DNA from 2 places in the Blautia sp. St.27G3 genome. Region 2 is predicted to be linked to the other one. Evidence: riboswitches for the same ligand, from Rfam matches in the RefSeq annotation. Region 2 holds a riboswitch; the other holds the start of a gene.

Region 1 (11,087 bases), on a different contig from region 2:
GTATGCGAAAGAACCATGGGTGTTTTATGGGCTGTCCGAACTGATGAAGAATGCCCGCAGTGAAGTTATCATACATACACCGTACGTGATGTGCGATGACATGATGTACGAGACCTATACCGAGGTTTGTAGCAAAACAGCGGAGGTTACAATGATGACAAATTCAGTTGCCAACAACGGAAATCCGTTCGGCGCAGTAGACTATGCGCTGAACAAGCAGAAGATTTTAGATACAGGGCTTCGTGTGCTGGAATATGAAGGCGGTGTCTCATACCACGGAAAAAGTGTTGCGGTAGATGATCGGCTGGCTATTGTGGGATCATTTAATGCGGATATGAAGAGCGTGTATCAGGATACGGAACTGATGCTTGTGGCAGACAGCAAGGAGCTCTGCGCACAGCTTAAAACAAATTTTGAAAGCTACCAGGAGGATGCCGTTTCTGCCAGTGTAAAGGAGGAGGAGACAGATTTTCTTTCACAAAAAGAAATGCCGCTGGGCCGAAGACTGCTGCGCCAGCTGATCAGTTTTGCGGACCCATGGATTCGCTTTTTGCTGTAAAACGCCATACCGGAGAAGAGCCGTGAAAAGACGGGAGCCATAAAACAAAGCGTAACAAAAATAATCCCCAAGCTCAGGGCACATTTTTCCGGTACCTGGAAGGCGTCATATGGTAGCGGTCCAGGAAGATTTTATAAAAATATCCTTTGTTGTGATAGCCAACAGCTGCGGCAATTTCTTCTACAGTAAGATCAGTTGAAGAGAGCAGATGTTCGGCTGCATCAAGACGGATCTGCTGCAGATAAGCGGAGTAGGTCATCCCTGTTTTACTTTTGATCAGACGATTAAAGTAGTCTTCCTGGAAGTGAAAAGTATTTGTCAGGTCCTGGATCGTGATTTTGTTGTAGTGCGTGTGCATGAAAGAAGACACTTCTTCAAACACGATCCAGTTCATTGTTTTTCTCAGTTCCTTTGAAAGTGAAAATTCATATTTGGTACTGATGATTCGGAAAATACGCAGCAGCAGTCCCTTGCGAATGTATCGTGAACCGATCTTTCCGTCGTACAGTTCGCGGAGCAAAAACGCAAGATTTTCTTCCAGCTCTGCACTTCCCTCATTTCCGGGACGGAAATGAAGGTACTGTTGCAGATTCTTTTGGCTCAGCAGGGCGGATTGTAAAAAAGATATAATTTTTTTTGTCGTAACTGTTTCATCCATAATTTCGGAAAATATATCATTCGCAATGCCAAGGAACAGCACAATGGCTGGGTTTTGCTGCAAATAGTCCTGATGCAGACAGTTTTTGTCAATCAGGCAGAGATCGCCTTTGGAAAATACAATATCCTTTCCAAGAATTTTCTGCCGAAATTCGCCTTCCGCCACGTAGGCGAGTTCAATATAATCGTGTGTGTGGAGCTGTGTTTTTTCCCCTTCCACAAAATGATATCTGCAACAGAAATGTTCCGGAGTCGGGCACATGGTGGCATGGAGTGTACGTGCAGGATCAATGTACCAGCACAGCGCAAAGATCCGTTCGTCTTCCAGAAGCGGATACGTTTTGACCTCCTGTGCGGAGGTGGAATATTCCGGATGGACAAGACGCGTATTCAGTTTATGCTCCGGCGGCAGGAGCCGATCTTCGCCTTCGGTGATCTGCCGGCATAAATCTGCGATATTCATAGGAGATGCTCTCTTTCTTTATTTACTTTTCTGTGTATTCTCATCTACTATTATAAAAGTAGATTTTTTCAAATGCAATATTTATAAGTCGGAAAAGGTAACTTTTTTTGAAATCAAAGCAGAGTTAAGAAATTGTAAAAAACAGAACTGTATATTATAATCAAAATAGATTCAAAAAATAGGTGCTTATAACCACAAAATACAGATAGTTATGAATGAATTATAAAACCGTTTTACAGGGCTCGTCCGGTTTTTCATAACTTCACAACAATTTGCCCACAGAAAAGGAGCGTGCATAGTATGTTAAAAGTAAAAAATTATCAGTTCTGGTTCTGTACCGGTTCTCAGGATTTGTACGGAGATGAGTGTCTTGCCCATGTCGCAGAGCATTCACGGAAAATAGTGGAGGCGCTCAATGCTTCCGGCAATCTTCCATATGAAGTTGTGTGGAAACCGACGCTTATCACGAATGAGCTGATCAGAAAGACCTTCAATGAAGCAAATATGGATGAAAATTGTGCAGGTGTGATTACCTGGATGCATACCTTCTCTCCGTCCAAATCATGGATTCTCGGACTGCAGGAGTATAGAAAGCCGCTGCTGCATTTCCACACGCAGTTTAATCAGGAAATTCCATATGATACCATTGATATGGACTTCATGAATGAAAACCAGGCAGCACATGGCGATAGAGAGTATGGACATATTTTCAGCCGTCTTGGCATGGAGCGGAAGGTTGTCATGGGTTACTGGGCAGATGCGGCGATTCAGAAAAAGATCGGCTCCTGGATGCGTACAGCTGTTGGCGTGATTGAGAGCAGCCATGTACGTGTGATGCGTATTGCAGACAATATGAGAAACGTAGCAGTAACAGAAGGCGATAAAGTAGAGGCACAGATTAAATTTGGTTGGGAAGTGGATGCATACCCGATCAATGAGATTGCAGAGGCAGTAGCAGCTGTAGCAAAGGGTGATATTGATACACTTGTGGAAGAGTATTATGACAAATATGAAATTCTTCTGGAAGGCAGAGATGAAAAAGAATTCCGCGAGCACGTGGCAGTACAGGCAGGAATTGAAATTGGTTTTGAACGATTCCTGGAAGAAAAGAATTATCAGGCAATCGTTACACATTTCGGAGATCTTGGAAATCTGAAACAGCTCCCGGGCCTTGCTATTCAGCGATTGATGGAAAAAGGATACGGCTTTGGCGCAGAAGGAGACTGGAAAACAGCAGCCATGGTGCGTATTATGAAGATCATGACAGGCGGAATGAAGAACGCAAAGGGAACCTCTTTTATGGAGGATTACACCTATAATCTTGTACCGGGCAAAGAAGGAATTCTTCAGGCGCATATGCTCGAAGTGTGCCCGACAATTGCAGACGGCAAAATCAGCATTAAAGAGCAGCCGCTTTCCATGGGAGACAGAGAGGACCCGGCAAGACTCGTATTTACGGCAAAAGAGGGACCGGCCGTTGCGACATCACTGATTGATCTGGGAGACAGATTCCGTCTGATTATCAATGATGTGGACTGCAAAAAGGTAGAAAAACCGATGCCGAAGCTTCCGGTTGCAACTGCATTCTGGACACCGCAGCCAAATCTTCAGACAGGCGCAGAGGCGTGGATTCTGGCAGGCGGCGCACATCATACGGCATTCTCCTATGACCTGACTGCAGAGCAGATGGGAGACTGGGCAGCATGTATGGGTATTGAGGCAGTATATATTGATAAGGACACAACGATCCGTCAGTTTAAAAATGAGTTGATGTGGAACAGCGCAGTGTACCGCAAATAAGAGCCGGGGGGAAGGATATGACCGAAAACAAGTACAACGGCGGAGAAAGCCGTATCAATGAAATCAGAGAGACGATCGAAAACGGTAAGGCAGTGCTTGGTATTGAGTTTGGTTCAACGCGAATCAAGGCAGTATTGACAGACAGCTCGCATACACCGATTGCGTCCGGAGACCATGAGTGGGAGAATCGTCTGGAAAACGGAATCTGGACGTATACGCTCGATGATATCTGGACAGGACTTCGTAATAGCTTTAGCCGTCTGGTTGCAGATGTGCAGGAAAAATACGGTGTTGCACTTACAAAACTGGGAGCACTCGGATTTAGCGCCATGATGCATGGGTATATGGCGTTTGACCAGGAAGGAAATCTTCTTGTGCCGTTTCGGACCTGGCGCAACAGTACGACAGGGCCGGCAGCAGATGCACTGACTGAGCTGTTTTCCTACAACATTCCGCAGCGCTGGAGCATTGCGCATCTGTATCAGGCAATTTTAAATGAAGAGGAACATGTTCCGCAGCTTGCCTTTTTTACAACGCTGGCAGGATATATCCACTGGCAGCTGACCGGAGAAAAGGTACTGGGAATCGGAGATGCGTCCGGTATGTTTCCGATTGATCCAAAGACGAAAGATTTTGATGCAGAGATGCTTCGGAAGTTTGATGAGCTTGTGGAAGAAAAACAGTATCCGTGGACGCTGAAAGATATTCTGCCAAAGGTATTGTCAGCAGGAGCTTGCGCAGGAACGCTGACAGAAGAAGGCGCGCGTCTTCTCGATGAGAGCGGTATGCTGCAAAGCGGTACGCCTGTGTGTCCTCCGGAAGGAGATGCAGGTACGGGAATGGCAGCGACGAACAGTGTAAAGCAGCGGACGGGTAATGTCTCAGCCGGAACTTCCGTATTTGCGATGGTGGTTCTGGAACAGGAATTGAAAAAAGTTTATCCGGAAATTGATCTTGTGACCACACCGGACGGCAGCCTTGTGGGCATGGTGCATGCGAATAACTGTACGTCTGATCTGAACGCATGGGCAGGTCTGCTGGGAGAGTTTGCGGAATGTTTTGGCATTCAAGCAGATAAAAACCGGCTGTTTACCGTATTGTATGAGAAAGCACTGGAGGGAGACTCTGATTGCGGAGGCCTGCTGTCATACGGGTATCTTTCCGGAGAAAACATTACAGGCGTAAGTGAAGGAAGGCCATTGTTTGCGCGCACTCCGAAAAGCCGTTTCAATCTTGCCAACTTTATGCGGGCACATCTCTATTCAGCGCTTGGTGCCCTGAAGGTTGGAATGGATATTCTTCTGAAAGAAGAGCAGGTAGCTATTGATGAGATGCTTGGACACGGCGGCTTCTTTAAGACGAAAGGCGTTGGCCAGAGCATCCTGGCAGCTGCGATCAATGCTCCGGTTTCTGTGATGGAGACAGCCGGGGAAGGTGGACCATGGGGAATGGCACTGCTTGCTGCTTATATGCTGAACAAAGCAGAAGACGAGAGTTTAGAAGCGTATCTTGAGACAAAAGTGTTTGCAGGAAATAAAGGGACGCGTATGGAACCGAATCCGAAAGATGTGGAAGGGTTTGAAACATTTGCGGACCGCTACAGAAAAGGCATTGCGATTGAGCGTGCGGCAATTGAACATTTGAGCTAAGAAGAAAAACGGGCTGGTGCATTTGAGAAAGATATGCACCAGCCCGTTTATTATGTTTTTGCAAAATACAGGATTGATTCTATTTAATACAGTTCCGTATTTTATTCCGCTTTTTTTATTCTGCTTTGTCAGGAAAACGCTTTTTCATAACTGTCAGGACAACGAGCAGAAGCAGCAGGCTGAAAATCAGTGTAATGTACCAGTTTTTCACGATTCCGGCAACCAGGTAACCGATGACGCATACGATTGCGACAACCGCGGCATACTGCATCTGGGTTGAGACGTGGTTGATATGGTTACTCTGTGCACCTGCTGAAGACATAACCGTGGTATCAGAGATCGGTGATACATGGTCTCCACAGACAGCGCCGGCCAGAACCGCAGATACGGAGATAACCATCATTTCCATATTTTCTGCGCCAGGGAACATAGCTGTTACAATCGGTACGAGAATTGCGAAGGTACCCCAGCTTGTACCGGTGGAAAAACCGAGGAAAGTACCGATTATGAACATAATGGCCGGAATAATGACACTTGCAGAGGCATTGGTGCCAACCAGATTTTTTACAAAATCAGCAATGCCGAGCGCATCTCCCATACCTTTCAAGGCCCAGGCGAAGATCAGAATCGCAACAGCCGGGATCATCAGCTTAAATCCATCTACAAAGCTGTCCATAAAGCCCTTAAAGGTAATGACTTTACGCGGAAGGTAGAGAATCATCATAAACAGGACTGTGACCATTGTGGCAAAAATTAGACTTGTCTCTGCATCGCAGCCTGCAAATGCAGTTATGATGTCTGTTGCGCCGTCGAGGTAACCTGTGTAGATCATGGCTCCGATGGCGGATATAATCAGAACGGCAACCGGAAGGACGAGATCCAGGACGTGGCCTTTTGTGAAATTCTCTTCCGGCTTTGTCTGCTCGAACTCTTCCGCGCCAGACGTAAACAGATCGCCCTTTGCAGCATTTCGTTCATGTTTTTTCATAAGGCCGAAATCAAAGCCTGTTAAAATTATGTAGAGAACCATGGCGAGCGTGAGCAGCGCGTAAAGATTGTAGGGGATGGTCCGGAGAAAAAGCTGGAAACCTGTAATACCGGCGTCTTCCGGAACATAGGAATTCACAGCAGCGGCCCAGCTGGAAATCGGCGCAATGATGCAGATCGGGGCTGCCGTAGCGTCAATGATATACGCAAGTTTTGCTCTCGAAACTTTAAAACGGTCTGTGACAGGACGCATAACAGAGCCGACAGTGAGGCAGTTGAAATAATCGTCTACGAAAATAAGAACGCCGAGGCCGGTTGTAGCGAGTAGGGCACTCTTTTTTGATTTAATTTTTTTGCCGGCCCAATTGCCGTATGCTCCAGAGCCGCCTGATTTTGCCATCAGAACGATAATCATTCCGAGGAGTACATCGAAAATCAGAATATTGAGGTTCATACTGTTTTTCATGATGTCAAAGAATGCGACAAAGGCATCCCATGGCTGAAAACCTGTGTATAGCAGCGCTCCCACAGCGATACCGACAAACAGGGAACTATAAACCTCCTTTGTGATGAGGGCCAGAACGATGGCCAGAAGCGGCGGCACGAGAGACCACCATGTGCCGATAAACATTGAAACATCCATAACTTAATTCCTCTCCCTTTCTTTCCTGAACTGACAGGTTATTTTTGTGAAATTATATCAAAAAATGTCGGTTTTTTCAATGAAAAATCTGCAGATGTACATTTTTCACATCTGCAGATTCAATAAAGGGGAGGATAAGTATTTTTTTATCTTTTGTATTATCATCGGAGGGGGATCCAATGATAAGAGCATACGCTAATCTCATAAGAAAAGCTTCCGATCGCTCCGATGAGCTGTTTTCCTGTGAGATTAGTTATAGTATGACCGCTTTTTGAGGGAATATACAGGGAATGAAAAAAATTTAAAAAAATATCTGAAAAAAAGTATCTTTTGTGAAAACACTGTGTTTTACTTGTCATGACAGATAAAGTGTTATATAATAAGAAAGAATTTTTTTAACGATCATTATGAAGAAAATTATGAAACAAAGGATGGTATCATTATGGGATTATTACAGACATGGAGAGATATAGCATACTCTCAGGAGACAGATAAAAAGCAGCTTCAGCAGTTTTGGTCTGATTACTTTCTGACAGAGAAAGGGATTTATGAACAGCTTCTTGAGAACCCGGAGGAGGCTGTTTCCGGTACAGTAAAGGAGCTGGCAGAGAAATATGATATTCCAGTTATGAAGATGACAGGCTTTTTGGATGGAATCAACGACAGCCTGAAAAAACCGAATCCGATTGAGGAGATGGAAGAGGATACGGTTGTCAGCCTTGATTTTGACAACGAACTGCTTTATAAAAACATGGTGGACGCAAAAGCGGACTGGCTTTACAATTTGCCGGCATGGGACAAGATTTTTGACGCAGAGAAGAAAAAAGCGCTTTACCTTGAGGCCAAAAAAATGAATACAATTGTAAAAGGGCGCAAGGTGGGACGCAACGATCCGTGTCCGTGCGGAAGCGGTAAGAAATATAAATTCTGCTGCGGCAGATAAAGATTTACCGTAAGCGGTCCAACAAGCTTAAAAAGATTGAAATAGGATAAGGTATGAAAAATTATTTACAAACAGGATGTCTGGTTCTGGGCATCCTGTGCTTTTTATATTATATTGCAATCGGTTTATATGCAGGGTTTCAAACAAGTATTGTGTGGATCTGGCTTGTCGGAGGTGGATTTTGTATGTTTCTCTGGCAGCTGCTCCTTCACCAGGACAGGAATCCGTCAGCAACCGTCCGATTTGTAATCGGGGTAATGGGAGCCTTGGTGGCGGTAGGGATGGTTGTGATTGCAGTATTTGGCAGCCGGATTGTAGGGGCTATGAGTGTAAAACCGGAGTCAGGTCTGGATTACGTCGTTGTGCTTGGCGCACAGGTGCGAGGGAAAGCTCCTTCACGGGCTCTGCGCCGCAGACTGGACCGGGCTGTTGCTTATGCGCAGGAAAATCCGGACACAATATTTGTGCTTTCCGGTGGGCAGGGACCGGACGAAGAGATATCAGAAGCGCAGTGTATGTATCAGTATATGATGCAGAAGGGGATTGCGGCAGAGCGGTTGTTGTTGGAAGATCAGTCTACCAGTACGGAAGAGAACCTTCGTTTTTCTGATGAAAAGTATGAATTAAAGAATAAGAAGGTGGGCGTAGTATCCAATAATTTTCACATTTACCGCGCAGTGAAATTCGCGAGGGCAGCAGGGTATCAGTCTGTTTCTGGTATTCCGGCTTCAGCAGATCTTGGAATGCAGCCGCACAATATTTTGCGGGAAATCTGTGCGCTTCTCGTGGACGCTTTGCACTGAAATTAATACAAAATTTCATTGATATTTTCTTGTCAATTTCTTGACGAGCCCGGAGTTATCTGCTATAATAAACGACAGTTGAAGGTTTTGATTGCTGACGGATTTTGTGGAGCACCACAAGGTAATCAAGATAATAGGGCTTGTCGACCGTCTGGACAGCATTTGAAAAACAAGTGTTGTCTTTTTTATTTATCAGGTCCAACCGTCAGGTGTAAAGAGCAAAAGCAGCAGACAGAAATCTTCATCAACAATTTTATATCTATTTCTTCTATAAAGAAAGTAGAGAAGATACAAGTACGTTAAGTGTCACAAGATGGGAAGGTCTTTTTGTGAACGAAGGAGTTCCTCCGCGTTACAGTATCGCTTCCGCTACTGCGTTAAGATGGATGAAGTGTCCCTTTGCGCAGTTTTAGTGCGGTTATCGGTATGGTAAAAGAAAAGCGGCGGATGGATTTTGCAGAGTCTGTATTTTGCAGAGGTTGCTTCGTTTGGATTCAGACCCTTTTCTGATTGCCTCCGGGAGCCGGGAAAACGGCAAGCCGGCTGGGTGCATGAGATTCATCAGACGCTTGAGGTGCTTTTTTTGTACCTTAACAAAACAGTTCATAAACAATTAAAATATATTTAAGGAGGATTTTACTACAATGGGATTCAAATCTGATATTGAAATCGCACAGGAAACCGTTATGTCTCCGATTACGGAGATCGCAGCAAAGGCTGGCATTGACCCGAAATATCTGGAGCAGTATGGAAATTACAAGGCAAAAATTGACTACAATCTTCTGAAAGATTCTGACAAGCCGAATGGCAAGCTGGTTCTTGTTACCGCGATCAACCCGACACCGGCAGGTGAAGGAAAGACAACTACGACAGTTGGTCTGGCTGACGGACTTCAGAAGCTTGGCAAAAATGTTATGGTAGCTCTTCGTGAGCCGTCTCTCGGACCGGTATTCGGCGTTAAGGGCGGAGCAGCAGGCGGCGGATACGCACAGGTAGTTCCGATGGAAGATATCAACCTTCACTTCACAGGTGACTTCCACGCAATCGGCGCAGCAAACAACCTGCTTGCAGCTATGATTGACAATCATATTTACCAGGGCAATGCGCTGAACATCGACCCGCGTAAGATTACATGGAGAAGATGTGTGGATATGAACGATCGTCAGCTTCGTTTCGTGGTAGACGGACTTGGCGGAAAGACGAACGGTATGCCGAGAGAGGATGGTTATGACATCACTGTAGCATCTGAGATCATGGCAGTACTGTGTCTTGCAAGTGACATTACAGACCTGAAGAACCGTCTTGCACGGATCATCATTGGATATACATATGGCAAGGTTTCCGAGCAGAAGCCGGTAACAGCAGGCGATCTGAATGCACAGGGTGCTATGTGTGCACTGCTGAAGGACGCTCTGAAGCCGAACCTTGTTCAGACTCTGGAGCATGTACCGGCTATCGTACACGGCGGACCGTTCGCAAACATCGCTCACGGATGTAACTCCGTAATCGCTACAAAGATGGCTCTGAAGCTTGGTGATTATGCGATCACAGAGGCAGGCTTTGGTGCAGACCTTGGAGCAGAGAAGTTCCTTGATATCAAGTGCCGTATGGCAGGACTGACACCGAACGCAGTTGTTATCGTTGCTACAGTTCGTGCACTGAAATACAACGGCGGCGTGGCGAAGGCTGATCTGAACAATGAGAACCTGGAAGCACTTGAGAAAGGTCTTCCGAACCTTCTGAAACATGTAAGCAACATCAAGAACGTATACAAACTTCCGTGCGTGGTTGCAATCAATGCATTCCCGACCGATACAAAGGCAGAGCTTGACCTCGTAGAGAGCAAGTGTAGAGAGCTTGGCGTAAACGTTGCACTTTCTGAAGTATGGGCAAAGGGCGGCGAAGGTGGAAAACGCCTTGCAGAAGAAGTAATCCGTCTTGTAGAAGAGCCGAACGACTTTACTTACAGCTATGAGCTGGAAGGAAGCATCGAAGATAAGCTGAATCAGATCGTACAGAAGATCTACGGCGGCAAGAAAGTGGTTCTGACTGCAAATGCACAGAAACAGGCAAAAGAGCTTGAGGCACTTGGCTACGGCAACTGCCCGATCTGTGTGGCAAAGACCCAGTATTCTCTGACAGATGACCAGACAAAACTTGGCGCTCCGACGGACTTTGAAGTTACGGTACGTAACCTGAAGATTTCGGCAGGTGCAGGCTTTATCGTAGCTCTGACCGGAGAAATCATGACAATGCCGGGTCTGCCGAAGGTTCCGGCTGCAGAGAGAATTGATGTAGACGAGACAGGAAAGATTTCCGGACTGTTCTAAATTCTGAAAAGACCATACGTGGATTTGAGAAGATCAGATTCAGATGTGTTGAAATTGTTTTGGCCAAAAGCCGGGCGGCTTGATACGCGCCCGGCTTTCTAACTATATTTTATCAGTCAGCTGGCAGTTGCAGGGGTAGAAAAGACGGAAGCGCAGCTGCAAACTGATTGGAACGTGTGCAGGGAGGAAACGATATGTTTAAAAATGAAATAGAAGCAGTAGGCAATACTGCCAGAGGAAAAGTCGGATTATT
Region 2 (11,087 bases):
AGAGTAATCCGTCTCTTATTGCGGCGGGCCATAAAATTGTAGATGTATTTTATGCGTTTACGAATGCCAGAGCAAGTTATATGGTCATACATACAGCCATCTTCATTGGAATATCTCATGCAGCAAAGATATAAAAAGATGGAAAAAGAGTGTACAAGAGAAAGTGTGATTCAGCAATTGGATTGTGCTATTTCCCAAAAAAGTGAAGGTTTTGGAAAAGCAGAAAAGCTCAAAAATTTGATGACAGCTTTTGACCAGGATGAAAGTACATTAAAAGTTAGAACTCTATATAATGGGATAAAGCACCATGGAATGATACATTTTATAGGCTTGGGAGAAAATTTCAACAAGTTAGGAATTGCTGTTAATGGGAAGCAGGCTCCTATGCTTTGCAGAAAGGAATATTTAGTGGAGGAAATAGAAGATTTACTGTTAGATTATCACCTTAAATTTGAACAGTACTTTAATAAAATAATTGAGAATATTATCCCCCCAGGATACCTTAACAATAAAATGTCCTTAGGAGGATTCTTTGAAGCGCTTATGAAAATTACTGAAACAAGTAATTAATAGAATGAACAGGAATATCGATATATAAATTAAAATCATATCAAAAGCCAGAAACATAGGAATACCGCCGTCCGGGGTGACTTGTTTGCCGGAACCCCGGGCGGCGGTATTCCTATGTTTCGTTCTATTTAATTCATCCCCCCCTAAGTATAAAACACACACCACCTGCACATACTAATCCGGCAGATTCCAAAAACCTGACCAGGAGGAACTGGAATGATTCGAAAATATCTGATGAAGTATGTGATATTTATAGCAATTTTAGTCTTATGTCTCGGAGCCGCGTGGTATTTCACAGAGAGAACGGACAAAGTACATGAAGATGCGGTGCTTGCGCATCAGGAAGGCTTTCCGGAGACAATGGAGGAGGACGCGTCATGGGCGAAGTATTATATCTGAAAATTGATAAAAATATTCAGATTAAAAGCAAGCAGGTTGTATTGGGAGACATTGCGGAAATGAACTGCGCAGAAAAGGCGACAGTAAACAAGATCAAGACGCTCCGTCTTCCGACACAGCAGATTAAGGGACCAGGGCGATATGTATTTTCTGTTCTGGATGTGATTGATGTAATTCAGAAAGAATACCCGTCTCTCGAGGTGAACAATCTGGGAGAATCCGATTTTATTCTGACAGTAGAAAAAGAAAAACACTGTCCGGATGCGGTGAGCTGGGTAAAAACAATTCTTGTCTGTTTGCTTGCCTTTTTCGGCGCGGCGTTTTCCATTATGGCTTTTAATAATGACGTCGGAATTACGACTCTGTTCGGACAGCTTTATGAGATATTTACCGGCGAAACTTCAAATGGATTTACCTTGCTGGAAATTTCCTATTCCATAGGTGTGGGGCTTGGCATTTTAATTTTCTTCCATCATTTTGCGCGCAAAAAGAACGCTTCTGATCCTACGCCGCTTGAAGTCGAAATGCGGACGTATGAGGATGATATTGACACAACAATGATCGAAGCAAACGGACGGAGTGTGAAAAAGGCGCAGTCATGACTGGTTGTGTGCCATAAAGCAAAATATGGAGCATAAAAGGGTCCGGGGAATTGGACTGGGATGAGGTGTTAACTATGGAACATGCACTGCTTGCAGTGATAGGTTTTGCTTCAGGTTTTATTGTGGCCGGTGGCGTGGTGGCCCTGATGGTAGGACTGGGAATTATTACAAGATTTATCGGGGTGTCCCATACGGCAAAGCATGTAAAATACTATGAAGACGCGATTCTGCTTGGTGGAATCGGAGGAACGATTGTAACTGTATATGAGGTCAGTCTGCCGATTGGCGTCTGGTTTTTGGTGCTGGGCGGACTGTTTATCGGGGTTTTTGTCGGGGGCTGGATTATGGCGTTGTCAGAGGTCATCAATGTTTTCCCGGTATATTGCCGGAGACTTGGAATTACAAAAGGCCTGAGCTGGATTGTCATCACAATGGCAGTTGGAAAGGTGCTCGGAAGTCTGATGCTGTTTTATATGCGATGGGGGAAAGCCTGAGACTTTCGGCTTTCTCCTTTTGCGTTGGCCGTAAGAACTTGCTTTTTCAGACAGGCGCGCGGTGTTTGCCTTACGGGGGAAGCAGGAAGTTTGAACTGTGTTTTGAGGAATACCAGTTGACGAAGTAGGTAGCAGGCGATACACTTAACTATACGTGCCAGTTTAGGCCTGTGGCGAAAAGATGCCGCAGGAACATATACTGGGCATAATATGGCTCACGGATGAGATTCGGGCGCAGTGGGGATAGGCTTTTTTGGAGGAGATAAGAGCGAATGAGAACACAACAGGAATTGAGGAATCAACTAAGGCAGATTGATCATAAGGGATACAAAGCATATAAGGTATTGGAAGGGGAATATGATTTTGGTACATATCGGCTCTGCATTGATCATGTGCAGGGGGACCCGTTTGCCTCACCTTCCAGGGTACGGATTGTGTATTTTAACAGGGGAATCATTCCGGGAGAGTATTTGGAAAAGAAGCACCGCAGGATTGCGGTGGAGGACACGCTTCTGCGGCGTCTGCACCGTGCGCTTGGTGAGTGCAGAGACCGTGAGCGGAAGGGATCTGGAAAAAGCGGGCTTGTGACCGCGTGCCGGACCGGTCAGGAAATTCTGGAGCGGACGGCAATGCATGTGGCACCAGATGCAATTGAAGCGAGAATTGAAGTAGGCTTCCCGGCTTTTGGACGGACGATTGCTGCGGATGCGCTGGCAGATATTCTGTTTGACCTGCTGCCGGAGGTGGCTGAGCGGGCCTTTTCCGGAAAGCAGTCACCGGAAATGCGACAGAAGCAGGGAACGCCGCGAAGCAGCTCAGGTTTTGGGCGCAGCGGACAGATGCCGCTTGCAAAGGAGCTTGAGGCTGCAGTTTTTCTCGCGGATAACCAAGAGTATATCCGGGAGCAGCTGGTTCAGCAGGGGCTTGTCGCCTTTGTGGCAGATGGTTCGGTTCTTCCACGTGAGAGCGGAGTGTCTCAGAAGCCGCTGAGAGGGGCAGTTGTGTTCAATAGCCCGGAAAGTCTCGCAGTCACGATGGAACTTCCGCATGGCGGAACGCTTCGTGGTATGGGAATTCGAAAGGGAATTACGGTAGTTGCCGGAGGCGGTTTCCATGGAAAATCAACGCTTTTGAAAGCATTGGAACGCGGTGTGTATCATCATATCGCGGGAGATGGCAGAGAGTATGTAATCACAGACGCAGGGGCGTTTAAGCTGCGGGCAGAAGAAGGCCGGTGTATTCATGAGACGGACATTTCAATGTTTATTACAAACCTTCCAACCAGAACCGATACGGCCCGATTTTCAACAGAAAATGCCAGCGGCAGTACGTCGCAGGCAGCAAATACGGTGGAGGCGCTTGCAAGTGGTAGTACGGTTCTGCTAATTGATGAGGACACATCGGCTACAAATTTTATGATTCGAGACGATCGGATGGCGCGCCTTGTCTCTGATGAAAAGGAACCCATTACGCCATTCATCCGTAAGGTGCGGAGCCTGTATCAAGATCTTGGAATATCCACGGTTCTTGTAGCGGGCAGCTCCGGAGATTTTCTTGGCGTGGCAGATACGGTGTTGCAGATGGATTGCTACGTGACAAAGGATGTGACGGCGCGCGCCAGAGAGCTTGCGGCGCCGCTGACGGAGGAAAAGGCGGACAGAAAGGTGTGGATCAAAAAAGCTGTATCCAGAAAAAATATAGAAAAAGCGCGTGTACATGGCTGGGACAGTCTGAGTCTGGATAAAACAGAGATTGATCTGCGGTATCTGGAACAGATTGTGGATGAAAGCCAGACGGCAGCGCTTGCCTATATTCTTTCTTACACGCTTGGAAAGCTGGCGGACGGCAAAAAGACAGCGGCGTATCTTGCCGAGGAGGTATCACGTAAGCTGGAAAAAGAGGGAATCCTGTCTGTAACTCCGAGAAATTATGGAGCGGGTGCTGCGGCGATGGTGCGCAAACAGGAGATACTGGCATGTCTGGCGAGATATCGACTTCTGTAGAACTGTGTCAGAGAAACACTGATTCGTGCGTTTCCTTAGAGTCATGCAAATCTGTATGGCTGAAAAAGATAGATAGATTTGATTAAAAAATAAGCTTGATTTTTTTCTGGCAAAATGATATGGTGTTATTGCTCATATGACTGACGGAAGTGGAGTTTCGGCGGCATTTTGTCGCCGAGAAAACCACAGGGAGTATGAGTCTTTGGAAGCCGACCGTCTGGGCATTGTTTCATTACATGTCTGGAATGCGGCTTTTTTTGTGCAGTGGTATGTGCGGGTGCGGATTTGAAAGGGAGGAACCTCCATACCGTGTTACCGTGACATCCCGATTTTGGAACACAGAAAAATAGCATTCCGGAAAAGAAAAGGAGAGAAACTATGAAAATGACTGTTTTGGAAAACGAACTGAGGGAAAACAGCTACCCGGGCCGGGGAATTGTGATTGGCAGAACGGCAGACGGGACGAAAGCAGCAGCAGCCTATTTTATTATGGGCAGAAGTGAAAACAGCAGAAACCGTATTTTTGCAGAGGATGGAGAGGGAATCCGCACACAGGCATTTGATGAGTCAAAGCTGACAGATCCGAGTCTGATTATCTATGCACCGGTGCGCGTGCTTGGAACTGACACAATTGTGACAAACGGCGACCAGACGGATACGATTTTTGAGGGACTGAAAAAGGGACTGACGTTCGAAGAGTCTCTGCGCAGCCGTGAATTTGAGCCGGATGCACCAAATTATACGCCTCGTATTTCCGGCGTGATGCACGTGAAGGACGGCGTGTATGGGTATGAGATGTCTATTTTAAAAAGCAACAATGGAAATCCTGAGGCCTGCAACCGTTATACTTTTAACTATGAAAACTGTGTGGCCGGCGAGGGACATTTTATTCACACTTACATGTGTGACGGGAATCCGCTGCCGAGCTTTGAGGGTGAACCGAAGCTGGTGGCTATTCCGGACGATATGGACGCTTTTACAGAGATGCTCTGGAACAGTCTGAATGAGGAGAACAAGGTGTCTCTGTTTGTTCGTTATATTGATCTTGCGACAGGCACTTATGAGACAAGAATTGTAAATAAAAATCAGAAATAAATAGCAGAAGAGGAGATTCTATAATGAACGAATTCGCATTGAAATATGGTTGTAATCCGAATCAGAAGCCGTCTCGTATTTATATGGAAGATGGCAGCGAGCTTCCGATCAAAGTGCTTTCCGGTCGTCCGGGATATATTAATTTTCTGGATGCGTTTAATGGATGGCAGCTTGTCAGGGAGCTGAAGGAGGCAACAGGGCTTCCGGCAGCAACGTCTTTTAAGCATGTATCTCCGGCAGGGGCGGCAGTCGGCCTTCCGCTTGATGAGACGCTTGCAAAAATTTACTGGGTGGAGGATTATGAAAATCTTTCGCCGCTTGCCTGTGCGTATGCGAGAGCGCGCGGCGCAGACCGCATGTCCTCTTTTGGAGATTTTATTTCCCTGTCTGATGTCTGTGATAAGGATACGGCGCTTTTAATTAAGCGTGAAGTGTCGGATGGAGTGATTGCTCCGGGCTATACGGAGGAGGCTCTGGCGATTTTAAAAGAAAAGAAAAACGGCAACTACAATGTGATTCAGATTGATGAAAATTATCGTCCGAATCCGCTTGAGCGCAAGCAGGTGTATGGCATTACCTTTGAGCAGGGACGTCAGGAACTTAAAATTGACGATGCGCTGATGTCTGACTTTGTGACGGAGAAAAAAGAAATTCCGGCAGAGGCTGCCATGGATTTGAAAATTGCGCTGATCACTTTAAAATATACGCAGTCCAACTCAGTTTGCTTTGTAAAAGGCGGACAGGCAATTGGAATCGGAGCAGGACAGCAGTCGCGTGTTCATTGTACCCGTCTTGCAGGCCAGAAAGCGGATAACTGGTTTTTACGTCAGTGCCCGAAGGTATTGAACCTGCCGTTCTCTGACAAGATTACAAGGGCAGAGCGTGACAATGCGATTGATGTTTACATTGGCGCAGAATACATGGATGTTCTGGCAGACGGTGCATGGCAGAAGATTTTTACCGAAAAGCCGGAAGTATTTACCGCAGAAGAAAAGCGTGCATGGCTTGATCAGATGCAGGGTGTAGCCCTTGGTTCGGACGCATTCTTCCCGTTCAGCGACAACATTGAACGTGCGCATAAATCAGGTGTAGCATACATTGCGGAACCAGGCGGTTCTGTCCGTGACGAGGATGTGATTGCAACCTGTAATAAATATGGAATGGCGATGGTATTTACCGGAATCCGTCTGTTCCATCATTAAATAGAAAAGCCCACAGAGCAGATACGGCAGTTGGCCCGAATGCTCTGTGGGCATTTTTCATAATAACAAAATTTTACTTTTCAACGTGTTTTGGGATAAGAGGAAAGATTTATTTTGCCTTTTGTGGAATATTCCATGTGCATGTTATTGAAAGATACGGAGAATAAGATTGAAGCGATACGGAGAAACTGGTAAAAGAGGAAGGTGCCGGATTTCTTTTGACGGGTAATTACGTATCGCGTAAAATGAAAGCAGAAAAGGCAGATTCCAATACATCAAGAAAAGAGGAAATGTAAATGAAATCATTTGAGTATGTCATTCAGGATGAACTGGGGCTTCACGCGAGACCGGCCGGACTGCTTGTGAAGGAAGCAAAGCAGTTTGCGAGTAAGATTAATCTCACAAAGGATGGAAAAACGGTATCTGCAACGCAGCTTATGATGCTGATGAGCATGGGCGCTAAAAGAGGTGCAACTATTACAGTTACGGTGGAAGGTGAGGATGAGGACGTAGCATGTGCGGCGATCGAAAAATTTTTCCGGGAGAACTTGTAAGATAGTTTACAAGAAGTTGGCTTGATAAGATGTTAAAATCGGAGGGAATGCGGCATGGAACAGTATGAGGGAAAATCTATTTTGCGAAAAATTGCAATGGGAAGAATTTTTTTCTATGAGAAAAATCATGCGATTGTGAAGCGGGAACGCGTGGAGGATTCGGAGGCAGAGCTGGATCGTTTTGCATCCGCGCGGCGCGAGGCGGCCAGGGAGCTTCAGGATTTATATGAAAAGGCATTGAAAGAGGTCGGGGAGTCTGGGGCAGCCATTTTTGAAGTACACCAGATGATGCTGGATGATGAGGATTACTGTGAGTCAGTCTGTAGTATGATACGGCAGGAAAAGGTGAGTGCAGCGTATGCGGCAGCAGTAACCGGAGACAATTTTTCTCAGATGTTTGCGAGCATGGACGATAACTACATGAAAGAAAGAGCCGCAGATATCCGGGATATCTCAGAACGACTTGTGCGAGTTTTGCATGGAGACGCGGCAGATATGGGGAGTCTGGCAGAGCCGGTCATTTTGGCCGCAGACGATCTGGCGCCGAGCGAGACGGTTCAGCTTGACAAGTCGAAGCTGCTGGGCTTTGTCACGGTACATGGGTCTGCAAATTCACATACGGCGATTCTTGCTAGAACGATGAATATTCCGGCAGTAATCGGTATTCCGGTAAAAAAGGAATGGGACGGAAAGCTGGCAATTATAGATGGTTTCACAGGGACTGTAATCATTGAACCGAATGAGGACCAAATCCTGGAAACAAGGGCACAGATGGAGGAGGAAGCGCGCAGGGCCAATCTTCTGAAAAAACTGAAGGGACAGAAGACCGTGACTCAAAGCGGGCGGGAGATTCACCTCTACGCGAATATCGGCGGCGTCTCAGATACGGCAGAGGCGCTTGCAAACGATGCGGAGGGAATCGGCCTTTTCCGGAGCGAATTTCTGTACCTGGAGTCTGATCATTATCCAACTGAGGACGAGCAGTTTCAGGTATACCGCTTAGTTGCCCAGAATATGGCAGGCAAGAAGGTTATTATCCGTACATTGGATATCGGTGCAGATAAAAATGTAGATTATTTTGGACTTGACGCAGAGGAAAATCCGGCGCTTGGTTATCGGGCTATTCGAATCTGTCTGACACAGGAAGAAATCTTTAAAACACAGCTGCGGGCCCTGCTGCGGGCCAGTGCGTTTGGCAATATTTCCATCATGTTCCCGATGATTATTTCTGTGAAAGAGATTGTTCGCATCAAAGAACTGGTCGAGGAAGTAAAAGCAGAGCTTCGTGTGATTGGTACCACATACCGGGATGTGGAACTTGGCGTTATGATAGAAACTCCAGCAGCAGCTCTGATCAGCCGGGAACTGGCAAAAGAAGTGGACTTTTTTAGCATTGGAACGAATGATCTGACACAGTATACCCTGGCAATTGACCGTCAGAACCCGAAGCTGGACCCGTTTTATGACGCTCATCATCCGGCTGTACTCCGGCTGATCGAAATGACGGTGGAAAACGGACACAGAGAGGGAATATGGGTCGGCATCTGCGGTGAGCTGGGTGCAGATATGGAGCTCACGAAACGTTTTGTGGAAATGGGGATTGACGAGCTGTCCGTGTCCCCGGCCTTTATCCTTCCGCTTCGCGAGCTAATCCGTAAAATTCACTAACTATATTTTTGATAACCGTGTTTGCAAAATCGACTGGAATTCTTGCGTCGAATTATAAAATCAGTCAGCTGACTTTGCTTTTTGCTTCTGTCGGTCAAGCGCTGCCGCGACGAAACCGCGGAAGAGAGGATGCGGGCGGTTCGGGCGCGATTTCAGTTCTGGATGGGCCTGGGTGGCGAGGAAAAACGGATGGTTTTTCAGCTCGATCATCTCTACAATGCGCCCGTCGGGCGAAAGTCCGGATAGCGTCATTCCATGATCTGTCAGGATTTTCCGGTAATCGTTGTTGACTTCGTAGCGGTGGCGGTGGCGCTCTTCGATTTCTTTTTTGCCATAAAGACCAAAGGCTTTCGTCGTTTCATCGAGGAGGCAGGGACAGGAACCGAGTCGGAGTGTTCCGCCGATATCTTCCACACCGTTCTGGTCAGGGAGCAGTGCGATCACCGGATGCGGCGTCTGTGGGTCCAGCTCAATGCTGTGCGCTTTGTCCAGTCCGGCTACATTTCTGGCATATTCTATGATCGCAAGCTGCATGCCGAGGCAGATCCCGAGAAACGGAATCTGGTTCATGCGAGCGAAGCGGATCGCTTCGATTTTACCATCAATGCCGCGGTCTCCAAAGCCGCCGGGAACAAGGATGCCATCCATGTTTCCAAGAAGACTGGCGGCATTTTCCTGTGTTACCTCTTCGGAATTGATCCAGTGCAGATTCACAACTGCACGGCTGGCAATTCCGCCATGCTTCAGCGCTTCTACAACACTGATATAGGCGTCGTGAAGCTGAATGTATTTACCAACCAGGGCAATGTCCACTTCGCGTGTCGGTGTCCGCAGCGCTTCCACCATGGCTTCCCAGTCAGAGAGATCCGGTGCGGGACAGTCCAGATGAAGGCATTCGCAGGCTACCTGCGCGAGGTTTTCTTTTTCCATGGCAAGTGGCGCTTCGTATAAATATTCCACATCAAGATTCTGTAAAACGTGCGAGCTAGGCACATTGCAGAATAGTGCTATCTTATCTTTCAAAGATTGGTCAAGCGGATGCTCAGAGCGGCAGACGATCATATCCGGCCAGATTCCCATACTTTGCAGGGCTTTCACACTTGCCTGCGTCGGTTTCGTCTTCATTTCCCCGGAAGCTTTTAAATAAGGAATTAGCGTTACATGAAGCAGGATTGCATTCTCATGGCCGATGTCGTGCTGGAACTGGCGGATGGCCTCAAGAAACGGCTGGCTCTCAATATCTCCGACCGTGCCGCCGACTTCAATAATGGCAATCTGTGTTTCATCGCTGGAGTAATCGCGGTAGAAACGGTTCTTAATCTCATTTGTAATATGCGGGATGACCTGAACCGTGCCGCCGCCGTAATCGCCGCGCCGTTCTTTGTGAAGGACGGACCAGTAAATCTTTCCAGTCGTGACATTGGAATTTTTGTTCAGACTCTCGTCAATAAAACGTTCATAATGTCCAAGATCAAGATCTGTCTCTGCGCCGTCGTCCGTGACAAACACCTCTCCGTGCTGAATCGGATTCATGGTACCCGGGTCGATATTGATATAGGGGTCAAATTTCTGCATGGTTACTTTGTAACCTCTTGCCTTCAGCAGCCTTCCAAGCGATGCCGCCGTGATTCCTTTGCCGAGACCGGAAACAACGCCGCCGGTCACAAATACGTATTTTACTGGCATAATTTTTCCTCCAAAAAAAGAATACAGAAGACAGCCCGGCCGCCGTTGGCCTGGTGTCTTCTGTATGTTTGTAGTGGTTTTATAATTTCGAAAATAAAACAATGGGGCTATTATACACCTGTTTGGGTGGAAATGCTATATTTTTTTACTGTTTATATTAAAAATCAAGTAAATGAGCAACTATCCCCGCAAAATAAAGCATTTCCCCGCATTTCTTGAGGATTGCAACCCCTATTTACTACTTATTTACTACTGGGGAATGAGCCTTGATACGGTAAAATACCAAGAAATGCAAAGTTACAATTTTGACCGAACTTCCCCATAACGGTATAATGAAGCTAAGAAAGGACGGTGGACGGCATGAGGGAAAAGAAAACCCACTTATATGTAGACAGCAGGGAGAAATCATTACTTTTACATAGCCTTGTGGAGCTGAAAAACCAGCTCATACGGCAAGGCAAATACGGGGACTGCGTTGACGAGCTTATCTTCAAGGTAGCCAACGCCCCGATAAAGAAAGTGAAAATCGAATATGTCTAAGGCACATCACCATGAAGCCGCTTATTCTTATGGATTTTAAGAATAGGCGGCTTTTTTGCGTCCTGCGTCCTCTGGTACAGTTACATAGCCGCCTTGACAAAGCGGCTAAATCTATGCGAAAGGAGGACGCACCCTATGTCAAATTGCAAAGTGATTGCTTTAACCAACCAGAAAGGCGGTGTGGGCAAGACCACCACGGCGGTGAATCTGGGCGTAACTCTGGCACAGCAGGGAAAGAAAGTCCTGCTCATTGATGCCGATGCACAGGCGAATC

The links. A riboswitch is a leader RNA that binds a small molecule or an ion and turns the genes downstream of it on or off. The one in region 2 is predicted to bind ZMP and ZTP.
Region 1: it holds a riboswitch for ZMP and ZTP, as region 2 does, so the genes downstream of both, AC6I2O_RS16490 (formate--tetrahydrofolate ligase) here and AC6I2O_RS07140 (IMP cyclohydrolase) in region 2, are expected to answer to the same signal.

Annotation. Positions count from the first base shown of each region.
Region 1 covers NZ_BAAGFO010000003.1:502,391-513,477, reverse strand. Annotated here, with positions in the region: gene AC6I2O_RS16525 (phospholipase D-like domain-containing protein) at 1-559, shown strand, start outside; gene AC6I2O_RS16520 (helix-turn-helix domain-containing protein) at 633-1,679, opposite strand; gene araA (L-arabinose isomerase) at 1,980-3,479, shown strand; gene AC6I2O_RS16510 (xylulokinase) at 3,497-5,128, shown strand; gene AC6I2O_RS16505 (Na+/H+ antiporter NhaC family protein) at 5,244-6,758, opposite strand; gene AC6I2O_RS16500 (SEC-C metal-binding domain-containing protein) at 7,201-7,701, shown strand; gene AC6I2O_RS16495 (YdcF family protein) at 7,755-8,504, shown strand; ZMP/ZTP riboswitch at 8,585-8,668, shown strand; THF riboswitch at 8,783-8,878, shown strand; gene AC6I2O_RS16490 (formate--tetrahydrofolate ligase) at 9,149-10,834, shown strand; gene AC6I2O_RS16485 (formate/nitrite transporter family protein) at 11,029-11,087, shown strand, end outside.
Region 2 covers NZ_BAAGFO010000001.1:1,531,661-1,542,747, reverse strand. Annotated here, with positions in the region: gene AC6I2O_RS07170 (hypothetical protein) at 1-134, shown strand, start outside; gene AC6I2O_RS07165 (hypothetical protein) at 139-570, shown strand; gene AC6I2O_RS07160 (hypothetical protein) at 787-969, shown strand; gene AC6I2O_RS07155 (stage V sporulation protein AA) at 948-1,571, shown strand; gene AC6I2O_RS07150 (stage V sporulation protein AB) at 1,646-2,065, shown strand; gene AC6I2O_RS07145 (ABC-ATPase domain-containing protein) at 2,338-4,068, shown strand; ZMP/ZTP riboswitch at 4,195-4,298, shown strand; gene AC6I2O_RS07140 (IMP cyclohydrolase) at 4,447-5,163, shown strand; gene AC6I2O_RS07135 (phosphoribosylaminoimidazolecarboxamide formyltransferase) at 5,187-6,365, shown strand; gene AC6I2O_RS07130 (HPr family phosphocarrier protein) at 6,662-6,919, shown strand; gene ptsP (phosphoenolpyruvate--protein phosphotransferase) at 6,974-8,587, shown strand; gene pyrG (CTP synthase) at 8,648-10,273, opposite strand; gene AC6I2O_RS07115 (hypothetical protein) at 10,634-10,813, shown strand; gene AC6I2O_RS07110 (ParA family protein) at 10,949-11,087, shown strand, end outside.